Regions from separate parts of the Streptomyces sp. NBC_00659 genome, predicted to be linked through region 2. Evidence: riboswitches for the same ligand, from Rfam matches in the RefSeq annotation. Region 2 holds a riboswitch; each other region holds the start of a gene.

Region 1 (4,205 bases), 2.1 Mb from region 2:
ACGCCCGCCGGAAACCGTCCGACTCCAGCGAGCCGTGCCAGTGCGTGCCCCAGACGGCGCCGGCCCGGCACCCGTCCAGGCTGTGTCCGTGCTCATCGGAGAAGAACGCCTCGCCACCGGTCACCTCGGCGACTCCGTGATGGATCTCGTACCCCTCGACGTGCTCGCCGAGGGCCTCCCCGACCGGCCGTGCCAGGGTCTTCTCCCGCGCGAACCTCACGCGTACGGGGAGGAGTCCGAGACCCTCGACATGACCGGCGCGGGATTCGACGTCGTCCTCGATGTGCTCTCCGAGGAGCTGGTAGCCGCCGCAGACGCCGAGGACCGGCCGTCCCTCGGCGGCCCGGCGCGCGATCGCGTCCGCGAGGCCGCGCTCGCGCAGCCACCGGAGCGCCTTCACGGTGCCCCGGGTCCCGGGCACGACGACCAGGTCCGCGTCGGCCAGCTCCTCGGGCCGGTCCACGAACCGCACGACGACACCCGGTTCGGCGGCCAGCGCGTCCACGTCGGTGAAGTTGGACATCAGCGGGACCGCGCAGACGGCGACCCGCAGGATGTCCTCGCCGACGGGGGAGGAGACGGCCGACTCGCGGACGGCCCCGCGCAGCGAGACGCGCAGGCCGTCCTCCTCGTCGATGCCGAGTCCGTGCTGGAAGGGCAGGACGCCGTAGGTGCGCCGCCCGGTCAGGCCGTGCAGCATGTCGAGCCCGGGCTCCAGCAGACTGACGTCGCCCCGGAACTTGTTGACGAGGAACCCGGCGACGAGCGCCTGGTCCTCGGGTGACAGCAGCGCGACCGTCCCGAAGAACGAGGCGAACACCCCGCCCCGGTCGATGTCGCCGACGACGAGCACGGGAAGTCCCGCGTTGCGCGCCACCCCCATGTTCACGATGTCGGTGCGCCGCAGATTGATCTCGGCCGGGCTGCCGGCTCCCTCACAGATCACCGCGTCATACGTGCCCCGCAACTGAGCCAGACAGTCGAGGACGGTCGCCAGGAGTGCTTCCTGGCGACCCCCGCGCAGCCGGTCGCCGGACGACACGGCGCCCGGCGAGGGGTCCGTCACGGACCCGGCCGTCCCGAAGAACCCGCGCGCGCTCATCTCGCCCACCGGCTTGCCCATCAGGACGACCTGACTGGTGCGGTCGCCGCCCGGCTTGAGGAGCACGGGATTCATCAGCGCGGTCGGTTCCACGCGGGCGGCCTGCGCCTGCATGGCCTGCGCCCGCCCGATCTCGGCGCCCTCGCGCGTCACGAACGAGTTCAGGGACATGTTCTGCGCCTTGAAGGGCGCGACCTTGACGCCCTGGCGCGCCAGCCACCGGCAGATCCCGGCGGTCACGACACTCTTGCCGGCGTCCGAGGTGGTCCCGGCGATCAGCAGCCCGCCGCTCATGCGGTGCGTCCCTTCCTGGTGGACGAATCCCGTCCGGTTCCGGCGAGCAGAGCCCGTCCGGCGGCGCTCACGCCGAGCGCGAGCCAGCCGACGCGCCGGGACAGCCGTACGGCCCGTTCGATGTCGTGGACGTGGACGGCGCGCCCCGCGCCGTTGAGCACGGGCCGGTGCTCGACGCGTCCGCCGTACGAGAGGGTGCCGCCGAGCCGCACGCCGAGCGCGCCCGCGAACGAGGCCTCCACGGGCCCGGCGTTGGGGCTCGGATGCTTGCGGGCGTCCGCGCGCCAGGCACGTACGGCACCGCGTGGGTCGGATCCGGCCACGGCCGCGAGGACGGCGGTCAGCCGGGCTCCGGGCCAGCCGGCGACGTCGTCGAGCCGGGCGGAGGCCCAGCCGTAGCGCCGGTGACGGGGGGACTTGTGTCCGACCATCGCGTCGAGCGTGTTCACGGCGCGGAAGGCGACGAGTCCCGGCACTCCGCCGACGGCGCCCCAGACCAGGGCGCCCACGACGGCGTCGGAGGTGTTCTCGGCGACGGACTCGACGACGGCGCGCGCGACGCCGTCGGCGTCCAGCGCCTGAGGATCGCGTCCGCACAGATGCGGCAGCCGCTCCCGGGCCGCGTCGAGGTCACCGGCCGCGAGCGCGCCGCCGACCGCCCGCGCCTCGCGGCCGAGGGAGGTTCCCCCGACGACGGCCCAGGTGGCGGCGGCGGTCAGGGCGACGGAGGCGGTGCGTGAACCGCGTACGCCATGGCTCGCGAGCGCGGCGAGTCCGGTGGCGCCGCCGACGCAGATGGCGGTGTGCAGGGCGCCCCACCCGCGGTGGTCGCGCCACAGTGTCCGCTCCACGGCCGCGGCGGCCCGCCCGAACGCGGCGACCGGATGCCCCCGGCGGGGATCGCCGAGCAGCAGGTCGCCGAGGAGGCCGGCGGCGGCGCCGTACGCGAAGACGCGATCGGCACGCACGGGGTCAGCCGGCCGTGGGGTGGAGCGGAACCCTCGTACTCAGCGAAACGGGCAACGGGCAGCCGCGCATGGCGATATGTCCTCACTCAGGGTGTCCACGCCCTGGTTCGACGAGACCGGCGGTGAGAGTTCCTGGCTCCCGGGGAGTTTCTTCCCCGATGACAGTGGCGGGACCGCGCCGGATTCGCACCGGCTTCCTCTCATGCCGCCGTACTTGGCTCCGGCAGTCCACCACGGGGTGAGAACGGCCGTCAACTGGCTGTTGACCTGCGGAGGGACAGTGTGCGCAGGCCCACATACGCGTGGGGGCGGGACGGCATACGCGTGGGGTGCGGGACGGTGATCCGTCCCGCACCCCACGCGCGGTACCGCTCGGCGCGGCCCGGTTCCGGGCGGCGCCTGCCGGGTTACTTGGTGATGATCAGGGAGATGCCGTACACCACCGCCGCGGCGCAGGCCGCGAAGCAGACGTACGCGCCGGTGGCCGCCGCGACCGCGGATCCGCCCTGGGCGGACTCCTTCTTGGAGAGGCCGGCGACGCCGAGGGTGAAGAGGGCGACGAGGGCCACGGTCACTCCGAGGCTGACCCCGAAGACGGAGCCGAGGGCTGACCAGTCGATGTGCATGCTGTTTGTTCCTTCGGTTCTCAGGCCACGGGGGACGGCGCGGACGTGCTCGCCGTGGGCTCGGCCGGAGCCGGGATGGTGGCCGTGAGGCCTTCGGCCACGGTGCCGGCCGGGGGCGGGGTGACGGCGGCGATGGCCGCGGTCACCACACCGGCGGGCTCCTCGGTGTCGTTCACGTTGGTGTGGTCGATGACCTCGCGGCGCGAGCGGCGCCAGATCGCGAAGCTCGAAACGACCAGGAACACGGCGACCAGCGTGGTGCCCCAGGCGCCGAAACCGGTCACCCATTCGGCGAGCGCGCCGACCAGGGCGGCGGCGGGCAGCGTGAGGACCCAGGCGACGACCATCCGCTTGGCGGTGGACCAGCGGACCACACCGCCCTTGCGGCCGAGACCGGCGCCCATCACGGAACCGGAGACCGAGTGCGTGGTGGAGAGGGAGAAACCGATGTGCGAGGAGGCCAGGATGACCGTCGCCGCGCTGGTCTGGGCGGCGAAGCCCTGCCGCGGCTGGAGGTCGGTCAGACCCTTGCCCATCGTGCGGATGATGCGCCAGCCGCCCAGGTAGGTGCCGAGCGCGATGGCCAGACCGGCGGAGAGGATGACCCAGACCGGCGGGTCGGAGTCGGGAGCGACGGCGCCACCGGCGACCAGGGCCAGGGTGATGATGCCCATCGTCTTCTGCGCGTCGTTGGTGCCGTGGGCCAGCGAGACCAAGCCCGCGGAGGCTATCTGGCCGGCGCGGTAGCCCTTCTTGGTGGCCTTGGTGTCGGCGTTGCCACTGAGTTTGTACGACAGCCGGGTGGCGAACATCGCGGCCAGGCCGGCGACGATCGGGGCGGCGACGGCGGGCAGGAGCACCTTGCCGACCAGGACGTCCCCGTGCACGGCGCCGGTACCGGCGGAGGCGATGGTGGCGCCGACCAGGCCGCCCATGAGGGCGTGCGAGGAGCTGGACGGGAGTCCGACGAGCCACGTCACCAGGTTCCAGAGGATCGCGCCGACGAGGGCGGCGAAGATCACTTCTGGCTGGATGCCGGATTCGTCGACGAGGCCTTTGGAGATCGTGTTGGCGACCTCCACCGAGAGGAAGGCGCCGACAAGGTTGAGCGCGGCGGACATGGCCACCGCGACCTTGGGCTTGAGTGCGCCGGTCGAGATGGTGGTGGCCATCGCGTTGGCGGTGTCGTGGAAACCGTTCGTGAAATCGAACACG
Region 2 (4,205 bases):
GCGTCGGGTGCAGGCCAACGGGCTGATGACCAGTGCGCCGCCAAGGCCGAGCAGACCGGGGCCGCCCCCGAGGACGGCGACCACGATCAAGGAGGTCCGCGTATCTATGGCCTCACCCAGGAAGGGCCAGGGCAGCGCGATGATCGGGACGTGATCGCCCGGACGGACGTCTGCCGTGTCGCAGTCCACAGTCGTATGCTGCGAACCGCCGTCCCAGCTGACGATGCAGCCGTCCTCGGCCCGGTTCGGACGGACGACCTCGGCGGAGGTGTGTTTTCCGAGCAGGGCGAAGTCCGCTGCGGCCAAGCCCACGAACAGCGACGCCACGAGCGCCAGCACTGCCCATAGCGGCGCGGTCGGCAACAGCGGCCGGCGGGCGGGTGCGAGGGTCGGGTGGGCCTGTTCGCTCAGCCAGGCACCGATCGTCCGCGCGTCGTGTGTGCCCAGGCCCAGCCGCAACACCTGGCCGTCGGGTGTCCGGTAGCGCAGGCCGACCTTCTCGAAGGCGGCCTGGCCCGTGGTGGTGACCGTCGCGTCCAGGGCCTCGCCGCCGCGCGGCAGGGCAGTGGCACCGCCGGAGCGGTCGAGGAAGACGGGTCCGTCGAGGCGCGGGTCGGCCAGCAGTCGGCCCTTGCGGCCGTCGAGTCGGCAGCGGAAGTGAACGGCCCGGCCCGCTGCCAGGCCATGCCGCCGCCTTGCCGCCGCCCATCGAGCCAGCCCGGCCATGGCCAAGGGGACCACCACGAGGGCCACAAAGCTGCCGATCATCGATTCCGTCGTCTCTTCGCTGTGTCCGATTGATGTGAGGGAACGAAGAATACGAGCGCTGCCAGAGACTCCGGCCCCGGGGGTGACCCCGTGCTGCCTCATCCGAGTTCATCGGATGACGCGAACACTGCCCTTCCCGCGGAGACCGCCGCACCATGACGACCGCGAGGGCGGCCAACAGGATTTGGGCTGAAGATGGAGCCATAGGGGCCGGAGTTGAGCGCACAAGCTTCTCGGACAGGCTGGCAGAGCGCAGTAGCCGAATGCGACCAGTGCCACGACCGGCAGGGTGGACAGCAGGCAGCGGCGGACTGTCGGGGAAGGCCGTACCGCCCCTCGGCCGGTCCTCTGCGGATCGACCAGAACACCAGCACGTTCGTCCCGTACCTCGTGCCCCGTGATCGATCGCACGAACTGACGGTACGACGAGCTTGATAGCCTCATCAGGCCAGTTGAGCCTCATCCGAGGCCAGGGAATCCGGTGCGAATCCGGAACTGACGCGCAGCGGTGAGGGGAACGGGCGGGGCACGCGAGCCACTGGGAGACCGGGAAGGCGCCTCGTCCGGACGAACCCGAGTCCGAAGACCTGCTGGCACCTCCGCGCCCCGGCGTGGAGGACATCCACAGTCCAGGCTCCGCGTACGAGCCCCGACCCCGAGGTCTGCCCTTGCTCCCCACTCCCGCCCGTCACGTCAAACCCGCCCTGCCGGTCACCGCCGTGCCGGCCACCGTCTGCGGCGGCCCGAAGAACGACACCGAGGACACGACGAGGTCCGCCGCCGCGGGCTACCCGGATCGACACCCGACCTTGTTGCCGCATCGCGCCTCTCGATCCTCGGTAAGGGCGACGTCGCGAGGTGCGAGCAGTTTGAAGGGTGACGCATGACATCTCGCGAGCGACCTGACGAAGCCCCTACGGAGCGAACCCTCGTCGAACCGGCGCCGTGCCGCGTCGTCGTCTGCCGGGACTGCTGCTGCGGAAGCCCGAAAGTCACCGGAGTGGATCACGCCCGGCAGACAGCACGCCTGGCCGAGAGCGCACCGGTGCGCATCGCGGCCTGCCTCGACGTGTGCGAACACGCCAACGTGATCGTCGTCCAGCCCTCCGCCGCCGCACGTGCCGCGGGCGCCCGCCCGGTCTGGCTCGGCCTCGTCAACGACCCCGATGCCACGGACGACATCGCCGCCTGGGTCAAAGCCGGTGGCCCCGGCGTCGCCCCTTGCCCCGACATCCTCGACCTCTACGTCTTCACTCCGCCCCGGAGGGCGCGATGAGCGCGAAAGCCGGCCTGGTGGACACTCTTTCTCTGGTCCGCCATGAATGCTGGGGCGGCAGTGTCATGGCGCGGGTCGGTGAACTGATGACGATCCGAATCGTTGCGGCGATGCGCCAGGATGTGACAGCTCGTGATGTCGTCGATCCCTGATCGGGAAGTCACGCATCGGGCCACGAGTCGGGCCACGAGTCGGGTCACGCATCCGGTCACGCATCGTCCGGGAGTGGTTCGCCGGTCTCCAGGAGCGACTTCATGCTTGCCACCACGTTCGGCCAGCCGTGGCTGACCATCCCGGCCAGGCTCGACCCGGGCTCGAATCCGTCGTGTACGACGGTGAGCTTCACGACCTGCGCGGCGGCCTCCTCGATGGTGAAGGTGACCTTCGAGCGGGCCTCGCCGGACAGCTTGGCGAGCAACTCCTCGTCCCAGTCGAAGCGTTTGGCGAGCTCCGGGGTGATGGCGTGCCAGGTGTAGGAGAGCCGGCTGCAGGGCTCGGCCTCCAGCACGACCTGCTTCGGGTCGCTGATCTGTACGCCATGGTTGTCCCAGGTCATCGGTGAGCCCACGGACCAGTCCGTGGCGAACTCCGTGGACCAGTAGCGGCGGGTGAAGGCGGGCTCGGTCAGCGCCTGCCAGAGCTTTTGCGGGGTGGTGCGGATGTAGGTGGTGTAGACGAAGGTCGGCGCAGCGTCCATCGCGGTCTCCTCCAGGGCGAGTTTCAGGTCCGCCAGGGCTTGGACCCTGGTCCGGTCGTAGCGGCTGATCCACCGGTGAGCGATCTCGTGCACGGGCGCTGCGTTGAGGTAGTGCAGCTTCTCCCGGCCCCGCCGCACGGTGGTGACGAGCCCGGCCTCCTCCAGCACCGCGAGGTGCTTGCTGACGGACTGCCGGGCCATGTCGAGTCCTGTACACAGCTCGCGCAGGGTCTGCCCGTTGTGCGCGTTGAGCGAGTCGAGCAGTGCGCGCCGCGTCGGATCGGCCAGCGCCTTGAACACCTCGTCCATGCCCGTCCCCGTACCCAGGCCTCCGCCTGTCAATATGCAGCCTTCCGGCTGCCTTTAATTTAGGCAGCCAATAAGCTGCATGTCAAGGTCGGCCCCCGCAGCCGGACGAGGGTCGCCGGGCCCCTGCACCGTTCGGCGGTGCCGAGGCCGAGCGAGTTCGCCTGGATACGTATGGACGAAGCACGCGGGAGGGCATCTGGATATCTGGTCGACGGCTGCCTGGCGGGCGCTGACTGGCCCTCAACACGTCATCAGCGTCGGGGATTCGGTCGAGGTGACCACAGGGATGCGGCCGCTTTGCCTGTGTGTCGCACCTGGTCGGCGGTCAGGCGCCGCAGGTCCCAGATCAGCTCGGCCACGCCGGCCGCCGCCGGCTCCCGAGTGTGGGGCTCCTCGGAAGGCGGGATGCCCATCAGGGCGCCCAGGTCCTCGGCGGGAATGCCCAGCACGGTCCCGAAATCGGCCACGAGGTCGGGGGTCACCTCCTTGCGGCCGGCGCCCACCATTCCGTACGTGGACGGGGACCAGTACCGGCCGGTCAGGGAGTGGAAGACCCTGGCGATGCCCATCCAATGCAGGTTCCTGTATCTGAGCATCCGGACGAGCAGGGCCCCGGGCGGCCCCGGGGGCGGGACATCGACCCGCGGGAACGCCGGTGACTGCACGACCTTCCGCTGTGGCAACGACCGGACTAGGTGGAGCAACTCGCTCTTCTTCTCGGACGGGAGCTCTACGGCACGTCTCACGACCTGCGGAACCCACCTCCCTGCCTCTGCGTCCAGAGGCGAAAGGTCGTCCGGAACCGTCGCCCCCGCGATCACGAATACGTCTGCGGCATGGAGGCCGAGTGCGGGTCCGAGCCGTCGGAGCAGGGACGGGCTCGGCGCGACGCCGGCGAAGACCCTTTGGAGCTCGGGTTCGGGGACTCCGGATTGCCGTGCCAGAGTGCCGATGTCCAGCTTCCTGTGATCCAGCAGCCTTGCCAGAAGCACACCGAAGCCCGGATATCCCGTCATGCCGCCAGCGTAGAAGGGTGATCACTCACCTGTCCGCTGGTTCGGACGGCATCGGGCAGGGCGAACCCCGTCGCCAAGGCGTCGGCCGGAGTGCCGACGCCGCGGGTGACCTCACGGGAGGCCCCGCCATGGAGTTCGG
Region 3 (4,205 bases), 7.6 Mb from region 2:
TTCTCCAGGGAGGCTCGGGTCTCGGGCCAGCCGCGGGTCTTCAGGCCGCAGTCGGGGTTCACCCACAGCCGTTCGGCGGGGATGGCCTTCAGCCCGGCCCGCAGCAGTTCGGCTGCCTCCTGCGTGCTGGGGACGCGCGGGGAGTGGATGTCGTACACACCGGGTCCCGCCTCGCGCGGGTAGCCGTGCGAGGCGAGTTCGCGGGCCACCTGCATGTGGGAGCGTGCGGCCTCCAGGCTGATGACGTCGGCGTCCAGGTCGTCGATGGCCTGGACGATGTCCCCGAACTCGGCGTAGCACATGTGCGTGTGGATCTGCGTGTCCGGGCGCACCCCGCTGGTGCTGAGCCGGAACGCCTCCGTGGCCCATGCCAGGTAGGCCGGCCGGTCGGCAGTGCGCAGCGGCAGGGTCTCGCGCAGGGCCGGCTCGTCGACCTGGATCACCGAACTGCCCGCCGCCTCCAGGTCGTTGACCTCGTCGCGCAGGGCGAGGGCGACCTGGCGGGCGGTGTCGCCGAGAGGCTGGTCGTCGCGGACGAAGGACCAGGCGAGCATGGTGACCGGCCCGGTGAGCATGCCCTTGACCGGCCGATCGGTCAGGGACTGCGCGTACGTCGTCCAGCGCACCGTCATCGGTTCGGGCCGCGTGATGTCGCCGGCCAGGATCGGCGGGCGGACGTAGCGGGTGCCGTAGGACTGCACCCAGCCGTGCTGCGTGGCCAGGTACCCGGTGAGCTGCTCGGCGAAGTACTGCACCATGTCGTTGCGTTCGGCCTCACCGTGCACGAGGACGTCGAGACCGGTCTTCTCCTGGAAGGAGATGACCTCCTGGATCTCGGCCTTGATGCGCTCCTCGTAACCGGCCGTGTCGATGCGGCCGGTGCGCAGGTCGGCGCGGGCGGTGCGCAGTTCGGCGGTCTGCGGGAAGGAGCCGATGGTGGTGGTCGGCAGCAGGGGCAGGCCGAGGTGGGCGCGCTGGGCCGCGGCCCGCTCGGGGTAGGGCTGGGACCGGCGGGCGTCGGCGTCCGTGACGGCGGCGGCGCGGGCCCGTACCGCGGGGTCGTGCGTGATCGGCGAGTTCGCGCGGGAGGCCAGGGCGGCACGGTTGGAGGCGAGTTCGCCCGCGATCGTGCCGGTGCCCTGGGTGAGGCCCTTGGCGAGGGTGACGATCTCCGCCGTCTTCTGGCGGGCGAAGGCGAGCCAGCGCAGGATCTGCGGTTCGATGTCCCGCTCCAGGGCCGCGTCGATCGGGACGTGGAGCAGGGAGCTGGAGGCCGACACGTCGACCCGGTCGGCCAGGCCGAGCAGGGTGCCGAGGGTGGACAGCGACGTGGCCAGGTCGTTCACCCAGATGTTGCGGCCGTCGACCACACCGGCGACCAGGCGTTTGCCGGGCAGTCCGCCGACAGCGGCGAGGTCGTCGAGGTTGGCGGCGGCGGCTTCGGTGAAGTCCAGGGCGAGACCTTCGATCGGAGCCTTGGCCAGTACCGGCAGGGCGTCGCCGAGCCGGTCGAAGTACGAGGCGACCAGGAGCTTCGGCCGGTCGGTGAGCGCGCCGAGCCCGCGGTAGGTGCGCGCCGCGGCGTCCAGCTCGGCCGGGGTCCGGTCCTGGGCGAGGGCGGGCTCGTCCAGCTGGACCCACTCCGCGCCCGCCGCGCGCAGGTCGGCGAGGACCTCGGCGTACACCGGCAGCAGCCGGTCGAGGAGGGTGAGCGGGTCGAAGTCCGCCGGTACGCCAGGGGCGGGCTTGGACAGGAGGAGGTAGGTGACCGGGCCGACCAGCACCGGGCGGGCGCTCAGCCCGAGGGCGAGTGCCTCCTTCAGCTCGGTGACCTGCTGGGTGGAGTCGGCCGTGAAGACGGTGTCCGGGCCCAGTTCGGGCACCAGGTAGTGGTAGTTGGTGTCGAACCACTTCGTCATCTCGAGCGGCGCCACGTCCTGGGTGCCGCGCGCCATGGCGAAGTAGCCGTCCAGGGCGTCCGAGTCGGCCGTGGCGCGGTGGCGGGCGGGGATCGCACCGACCATGACGGTGGTGTCGAGGACGTGGTCGTAGTACGAGAAGTCACCGGTCGGCACCTCGTCGATGCCGGCGTCGGCCAGCTCGCGCCAGTTCGCGCGACGCAGTTCGGCGGCGGTGGCGCGGAGGGCGTCGGCGGTGACGCGGCCCTTCCAGTAGCCCTCGATCGCCTTCTTCAGTTCCCGGTTCGGACCCTGGCGCGGGTAGCCGTACACGGTGGCCCGTGCTGTCGCGGCTGCGTGCTTGGTGGTCACGGAGATCTCCTTCGCGAGATGAATCCCTGAGATCCCGGCAACGGGACGCGAGTGCGAAGGGGTGACGAACCGGACGGAAGCGACACGGCTCGGAACAGCGCGGTCGTCCGCCGATATGTACGCCGACCCGCCCACGAGGTCACCGGGATGTCCGCGCACGAGTGGTTCGTGCGCGGGCAACGGGCAGGTCTTCGGACTTGCGGGCACGTCTTCCTGGCGGAGGACACCTACTGGCCGTCGCTTCCCGGACCCTGTTCGTCGGGTCCAGTGCGTATGACGGCGGTCGTTCCCGCTCACCGCTGCGGGGCAGTCCCGGATTCCCACCGGGTTCCCTCTTACGACGCATCCCGACTGGCGGACGGGGCGAACCAGCTGCACCGGCCACCCTACGGGGTGACGTGCCGAAGAGGGCGGCACATCCATCACCTTCGTCCCCTACCCCGTGGCCGGATCCTCGGAATGACGGAAGCCGCCGTGGGCCGGGGCGGGACACTTCGCCTCCCGCCGCAGCCTGATGAAGCGTCAGGACACGCTGTCCACCGGGCAGTCGAAACGGTCATCGGGGCCCCAGTGGGTGGCGTCCCTCGCTCCTTGCGAGAGCATCCCGCAGGTCAGGTCCGTGAGCTTGTCTCCGGCGGGGGTGATCTCGCGAATGTGGATCTCCTTGTTCGGCGGGTAGTGGTGATCGCTGTCCAGGGTGATGACCCCGGATTCCCCCACGTAGTTGTGGATGCCGGGATCCTGCAGACGGGTGACGAGCGCCCTGGGTGAGAAGCCCGGGTCCGTCGAGATGATGGCGTTCATGGCCTCGGAGAGGATCTTGACGGCGTCGTATCCGAGCGCGGCGTCGTTCTCGGCGGACAGGTGGAAGGCCTGGCCGAACTTCTCGCCGAAGGGCCCGTCGGGCAGCGGGAGGCTGAACTGGTTGTAGAAGAGCTTCAGCGCGCCGTATTCCTTGCGCATCAGGCTCGGATGCAGGATCACGTCCGGCGCCGGGCTCTCCGCCAGCACCGGTACCGGGGCGACGCGGGCGCGGCAGGCCTGGTCGGTCTGCATGTGCTCGAAGAGATCCTCCATGACGCTGGAGCGGCCCGCGTACAGGACGAAACCGCCTGTGCTGTGGACGAGTGCGCAGACGGTGCCGGCGATGGCCCGTGTGGTGCGGCCGTTCTCCATCTCGCCGTACTTCACGAAGTGCACCGGCCCGGTCGAGCGGTAGGCGGTGTCGAACCGGTGGGCGAGGTCGGCGCTGAAGTACTCGTCCTTGGGGTCGTAGACCACGACGGCGGCCGGACCGGAGTCGCTGGGAGCGGGGTCCGTCAGAGCGTGCAGCTGAGGCGAGTGGCGGGCGAAGGACGCCATGACCTCGGCGATGCGTGCGTCGGGCGGTGAGAGCTGGAAGTACGACACGGGCGAGTCGCCGTCGACCATGCGCTGGCCCGAGACGCCGGTCCCCAGGACGGTGATGCCCTGGGCTCCCAGTTCGATCGCGGCCTGCTGGGACTCCGGACGGCTCTGGTGGAGACCCATGACGGCCGCGATGTGGTCCCGGCCCGCCCGGTCGACGATCATCTTCGCGACGTCCACAGTGCTTTTGTTGCTCTGGTTCAGGCCGCCGCGCGAGCCGTAGTGGAAGGACTCGCCGGCGTTGGCGACGAGCAGGCGTACGGGCACCTGAGCCTTGAGGCGGCGGCTGTTGACGTTCTTCTGGGCGAGCAGCGCGCCGCGCAGTGTCTGGAAGCCGATGGGCGCGGTGCGCTTGGACGTCGAGCCGACGCTCAGCGGCGCGAAGAAGACGACCGTGCGGTAGGGCCGGTCCGTGTCCACCTTCGCGTTCTGGTGGCCGAGGATCTTCTCCAGCTTTCTCAAGTCCTCGGCGTATTCGCCGTGGGCCAGGTCGCAGCCGTCGTTGCCGTCGGTCAGGCCGACGACCTC
Region 4 (4,205 bases), 2.8 Mb from region 2:
GTGCCTGGATCGCGATGCACGCCGCCGACGCGGCGATCGTCCGGCGCACCCGGGAGACCCGGCCCGAGGGCTGGTTCGCCTACATGGCCGCCAAGTTGGCAGCCTCCGGAGCCCCGGAGGAGCACATCGCCCCGCTGCGCGAGGCACGCACATCCGTACGCCGCCCCAGTACGCTGCCCGGCTTCTCGCCCGCGCTGCCCGACCGCGAGATCGTCCCCGGCGAACTCCTGCCCCTGCCCGGCCGCCGGCTGCGCGCCGTCTGGACCCCCGGCCACACACCCGGGCACGTCTGCCTCCACCTGGAGGAGGCCCACCCGGACCGGCTGCCCGGCAACGGACGCCTGTTCTCCGGCGACCATCTGCTGCCGAGGATCACCCCGCACATCGGTCTCTACGAGGACCCGGACACCCACGGGCGCCCTCCCTACGCGAACGGGATCGAGGGCCTCGCGGAGATCGCCGACCCGCTCGGCGACTACCTCGACTCCCTGGAACGCGTCGGACGCCTCGCCCCCGCCGAGGTGCTCCCTGCCCACCAGCACGTGTTCACCGACGCCCCGTCCCGGGTCGCGGAGCTGCTCGCGCACCACGAGGAGCGGCTCACCGGCCTGCTCACGCTGCTCTCCGTACCGCTCACGCCCTGGCAGCTCGCCGAACGCATGGAGTGGAACCGCCCCTGGGCCGACATCCCCTACGGATCACGGAACATCGCGGTCTCCGAGGCCGAGGCCCACATTCGCCGACTGGTGAAGCTGGGCCGGGCGGAGGCCGTGACGGGCAGCGACCCGGTGACCTACACGGCGGTGTGACACAGCCCCACCCACCGATCACCAGGCCCGGTCGAGCCCAGACCCACCGGTCACCCGGCCCGACCGACCCCAGGCACTCCGATCACCCGGCCCGACCGACCCCAGGCACTCCGATCACCCGGCCCGGCGTCACCCGCACCCACCGATCACCCGGCCCAGCAGCTCCCGCACCCGGCCGATCGCTCAGCCCAGCAGCTCCCGTATCAACGCGTCCGCCTCGCCCAGGAGTCCGGTCTCACGCGTGCTCATCGTCGGGTTGGCCGCCCTGCGCGATGCCGCCTCCTCGAGCCCCTCCTCCGTCACCTGGTCCTCGTTCCCGTCGAGCAGCGCCTCCAGCGTCTCCTCGGCCACGCCCCCGACCGCCTCGCCGCCGACGGCGACCTGGGCGAGGATCACGGCGGACATGGCCCAGTCGAGACCGGGTGCCCCCTCCTCGGCGTTGGACCAGTCGATGACCTTCGGCCCGTCCGGGGTGAGCATCACGTTGTCGGGGTGCAGATCCAGGTGCAGCACACGGACGGCGGGGTCGGCGGAGAGCCGCGCGGGCACGACGTGCAGCTTGCGCAGCAGCCTGGCCAGGGTGAGGCCCGCCTCCTGGGCGGAGAGCAGGCCCTGGCCGAAGGCCTCCAGCATGGTCGGCCCGGACAGCCGCTCCATCACCAGGTCCCCGCCGGTCGCGGCCCGCACCCCCGGCACCGGATAACCGTGCGAGCGCACGTGCTGCATCACCGCCGCCTCGGCCGTCGCGTCGCCCCAGCCCTCGCGGTCCCGCCGCAGCACCCACGCCTCGTCGATCTCGTAGACGTCCGCCGAACGCCCCGAGCCGAGCAGTCTCCCCGTTCGCATGACCCGAACCTAGCGGATGTCGCCCAGGTCACTCCGGGCCCGTGCCCCAGGCAACACCCGGCGGAATCCGGGCGGCCGGTAGAGTGTGCGCGTCGTCATCACACCCTTACGAGGAGAAGCCGGTGCGAATCCGGCGCTGACCCGCAACCGTGATCCACTTCGGTGGTGAGCCGGATCGCCTCGCACGGGACGTGACCGGCTCGCGCCCTCGGCAGCCCGCCGACGGCCGGCATCGTCGAGGGATACGGAGCCGGAGCCGCCCGGATACCTCTGTGTGCCCGGTGCTGCCCGGCTCCCCGCAGGGAGAGTCATGTTTGTTCGCCGCACCGCAGCGGTACTGGCCGCCACCGCCGTCATCGGGGCGGTCGTCGCACCGGCCGCCTCCGCCGACTCCTCCCCGTCGCCGTCGCCCTCGGTGGCGCTGCCCTCGGGCCTGTTCGGCTCCGGCGACCCGACCTACGACGGCGTGTGGCGCCAGTCGCTCGCGCTGCTCGCCCAGCACACCGTCGGTGTGCGGCCCGCCGAGAAGGCCGTGGACTGGCTGACCGGCCAGCAGTGCGCGAACGGCGCCTTCGCCGCGTACCGCGCCGACGCGAGTGCCGCGTGCGACGCGAAGACCCAGGTCGACACCAACAGCACCGCGGCCGCCGTCCAGGCGCTCGCCGCACTCGGCGGGCACGACGACGCCACCGGCAAGGCCGTCACCTGGCTGAAGTCCGCGCAGAACAAGGACGGCGGCTGGGGCTACATGGCCGGCGGACCCAGCGACGCCAACTCGACGTCCGTCGTGATCGGCGCGCTGAAGGCGGTCGGCAAGAAGCCCGCGAGCGTCTCCAAGGACGGCAAGTCACCCTTCGACGCCCTGCTGAAGCTGTCGACGGCCTGCGACGCGGAGGGCGACGGCGCCTTCGCCTACCAGCCCGACAAGAAGGGCAAGCTGGCGGCGAACGCGGACGCGACCGCGGCGGGCGTGACGGCCGGCATGGGCCAGGGCTTCGTGGCGGCGACCGGCTACAAGTTCGACCTCACGGGTTGCCACACCCTCGACACTCCCGACATCGCGACCGCGGCGGGGAACGGCGCCGGCTATCTCGCCAAGGCGCTGGCGAAGACCTCGTACCTGAAGTCCGCGCTCCCCGGTGCCAAGGACCAGCCCGACTACGGCAACACGGCGGACGCGGTCGTGGCCCTGTCGGCCATCGGTGCGGCGAAGCCCGCGCAGAAGCCGCTCGCCTGGCTGGAGAAGAACTCCGCGGACTGGGCGGCTCAGTCCGGCCCCGCCGCGTACGCACAGCTGATCTTCGCCGCGCACGCCACCGGCACCGACCCGCGCGACTTCGGCGGCAAGGACCTCGTGGCACAGCTCAACGCCACGGGCCCGGCGCCGGCCGCGGCGGGTGCCTCGGCGAGCCCGAGCGAGAAGAAGAACGACGAGAAGAAGGACGACGGCAACGGGCTCGGCGTCTGGTGGATCGTCGGCGTCGGCCTGGTCGCGGGCATCGGCATCGGCTTCCTGATCAGCGGCCGCAACAAGAAGCGCCAGCTGTGACCGCCCGTCGGACGACCGCGCCCCTTCTGGCCCTGGCGCTGGCTCTCCTGCTCCTCGTCCTCGGCGGCGCGGGGCAGGCCGGAGCCGTCGGCTACCGCTACTGGTCCTTCTGGGACCTGACCGGCGGGAAGTGGACCTACGCCACCCAGGGTCCGTCGACCGCGCGGCCGTCCGACGGCGACGTCCAGGGCTTCCGCTTCGCGGTGAGCGAGGACTCCCAGCACGCCGTACAGCCGCGCGGGGAGCGGGAGTTCGCCGCGATATGCGCCAAGACGCCCGCCCGGCACGGCAAGAAGCGGGTGGCCCTGGTCATCGACCCGGGCACCGCCGCCGACGCGCCGTCCGGCGAGCGGCCGCCGTCCGCGCGCACCGCCTGCGCCCAGGTCGCTCCCGACGCGAGCACCGCGGAGGCCCTGGCCGCGGTGGCAGGTCCCCTGCGCTACGACACCAACGCCCTGCTGTGCGCCATCACGGGCTATCCGCGGACGGGCTGCGGCGACCCGGTCGCGGCCGCCGGACCGGCCGCGTCCGCCCGCCCGCACACCTCCGCACCGGCCCGGCAGGGCCCTTCGGTGGGCCTGCTGGCGGGAGCGGCCGCGGTGGCCGCGCTGGGTGCGGCGGCCGTCTGGCAGGCCCGTCGGCGCAGGGGCTAGGCGCAGGTCATGACCGAGTCCGACCGCCCCACCACCTCCACTGGCGACCGCCCCACCACATCCACTGGCGACCGCCCCACCACATCCACTGGCGACCGCCCCACGGCGCGATGGGGCTCCGCCCCGCCCGAACGGGACCGGGAACCCCGGGTGTCGGGCCCCCGGCGCCCGGACCCGGACACACATGAGACGACGCTCCCGCCGAGCACCGGCCCGGCGGGACCGTCGCCGACCTCCCGCTCCCGCCCCCGCGCTCTCCCCCTCTCCCTCCCCCGCAGCGGTACGAGCCGTACGAGCGGTACGCGTACCGTCTCCGTGGCGAACCGGGCCCACGCCCTGCACCCCGGG

The links. Region 2 has a riboswitch for cobalamin ahead of OG410_RS01530 ((2Fe-2S) ferredoxin domain-containing protein). Riboswitches for the same ligand answer to the same signal wherever they lie in the genome.
Region 1: another riboswitch for cobalamin. It lies ahead of OG410_RS10880 (cobalamin biosynthesis protein); the one in region 2 lies ahead of OG410_RS01530 ((2Fe-2S) ferredoxin domain-containing protein).
Region 3: another riboswitch for cobalamin. It lies ahead of metE (5-methyltetrahydropteroyltriglutamate--homocysteine S-methyltransferase); the one in region 2 lies ahead of OG410_RS01530 ((2Fe-2S) ferredoxin domain-containing protein).
Region 4: another riboswitch for cobalamin. It lies ahead of OG410_RS13735 (prenyltransferase/squalene oxidase repeat-containing protein); the one in region 2 lies ahead of OG410_RS01530 ((2Fe-2S) ferredoxin domain-containing protein).

Annotation. Positions count from the first base shown of each region.
Region 1 covers NZ_CP109031.1:2,507,191-2,511,395, reverse strand. The annotation lists gene OG410_RS10885 (cobyric acid synthase) at 1-1,396, opposite strand, end outside; gene OG410_RS10880 (cobalamin biosynthesis protein) at 1,393-2,364, opposite strand; cobalamin riboswitch at 2,472-2,612, opposite strand; gene OG410_RS10875 (hypothetical protein) at 2,772-2,990, opposite strand; gene OG410_RS10870 (inorganic phosphate transporter) at 3,011-4,205, opposite strand, start outside.
Region 2 covers NZ_CP109031.1:369,134-373,338, reverse strand. The annotation lists gene OG410_RS01535 (hypothetical protein) at 1-768, opposite strand, end outside; cobalamin riboswitch at 1,201-1,377, shown strand; gene OG410_RS01530 ((2Fe-2S) ferredoxin domain-containing protein) at 1,652-2,044, shown strand; gene OG410_RS01525 (hypothetical protein) at 2,041-2,196, shown strand; gene OG410_RS01520 (ArsR/SmtB family transcription factor) at 2,253-3,050, opposite strand; gene OG410_RS01515 (hypothetical protein) at 3,302-3,619, opposite strand.
Region 3 covers NZ_CP109031.1:8,010,022-8,014,226, forward strand. The annotation lists gene metE (5-methyltetrahydropteroyltriglutamate--homocysteine S-methyltransferase) at 1-2,270, opposite strand, end outside; cobalamin riboswitch at 2,436-2,658, opposite strand; gene OG410_RS35020 (hypothetical protein) at 2,793-4,205, opposite strand, start outside.
Region 4 covers NZ_CP109031.1:3,178,747-3,182,951, forward strand. The annotation lists gene OG410_RS13725 (MBL fold metallo-hydrolase) at 1-809, shown strand, start outside; gene OG410_RS13730 (phosphotransferase) at 993-1,655, opposite strand; cobalamin riboswitch at 1,728-1,873, shown strand; gene OG410_RS13735 (prenyltransferase/squalene oxidase repeat-containing protein) at 1,966-3,204, shown strand; gene OG410_RS13740 (SCO2322 family protein) at 3,201-3,857, shown strand; gene OG410_RS13745 (CbiQ family ECF transporter T component) at 4,173-4,205, shown strand, end outside.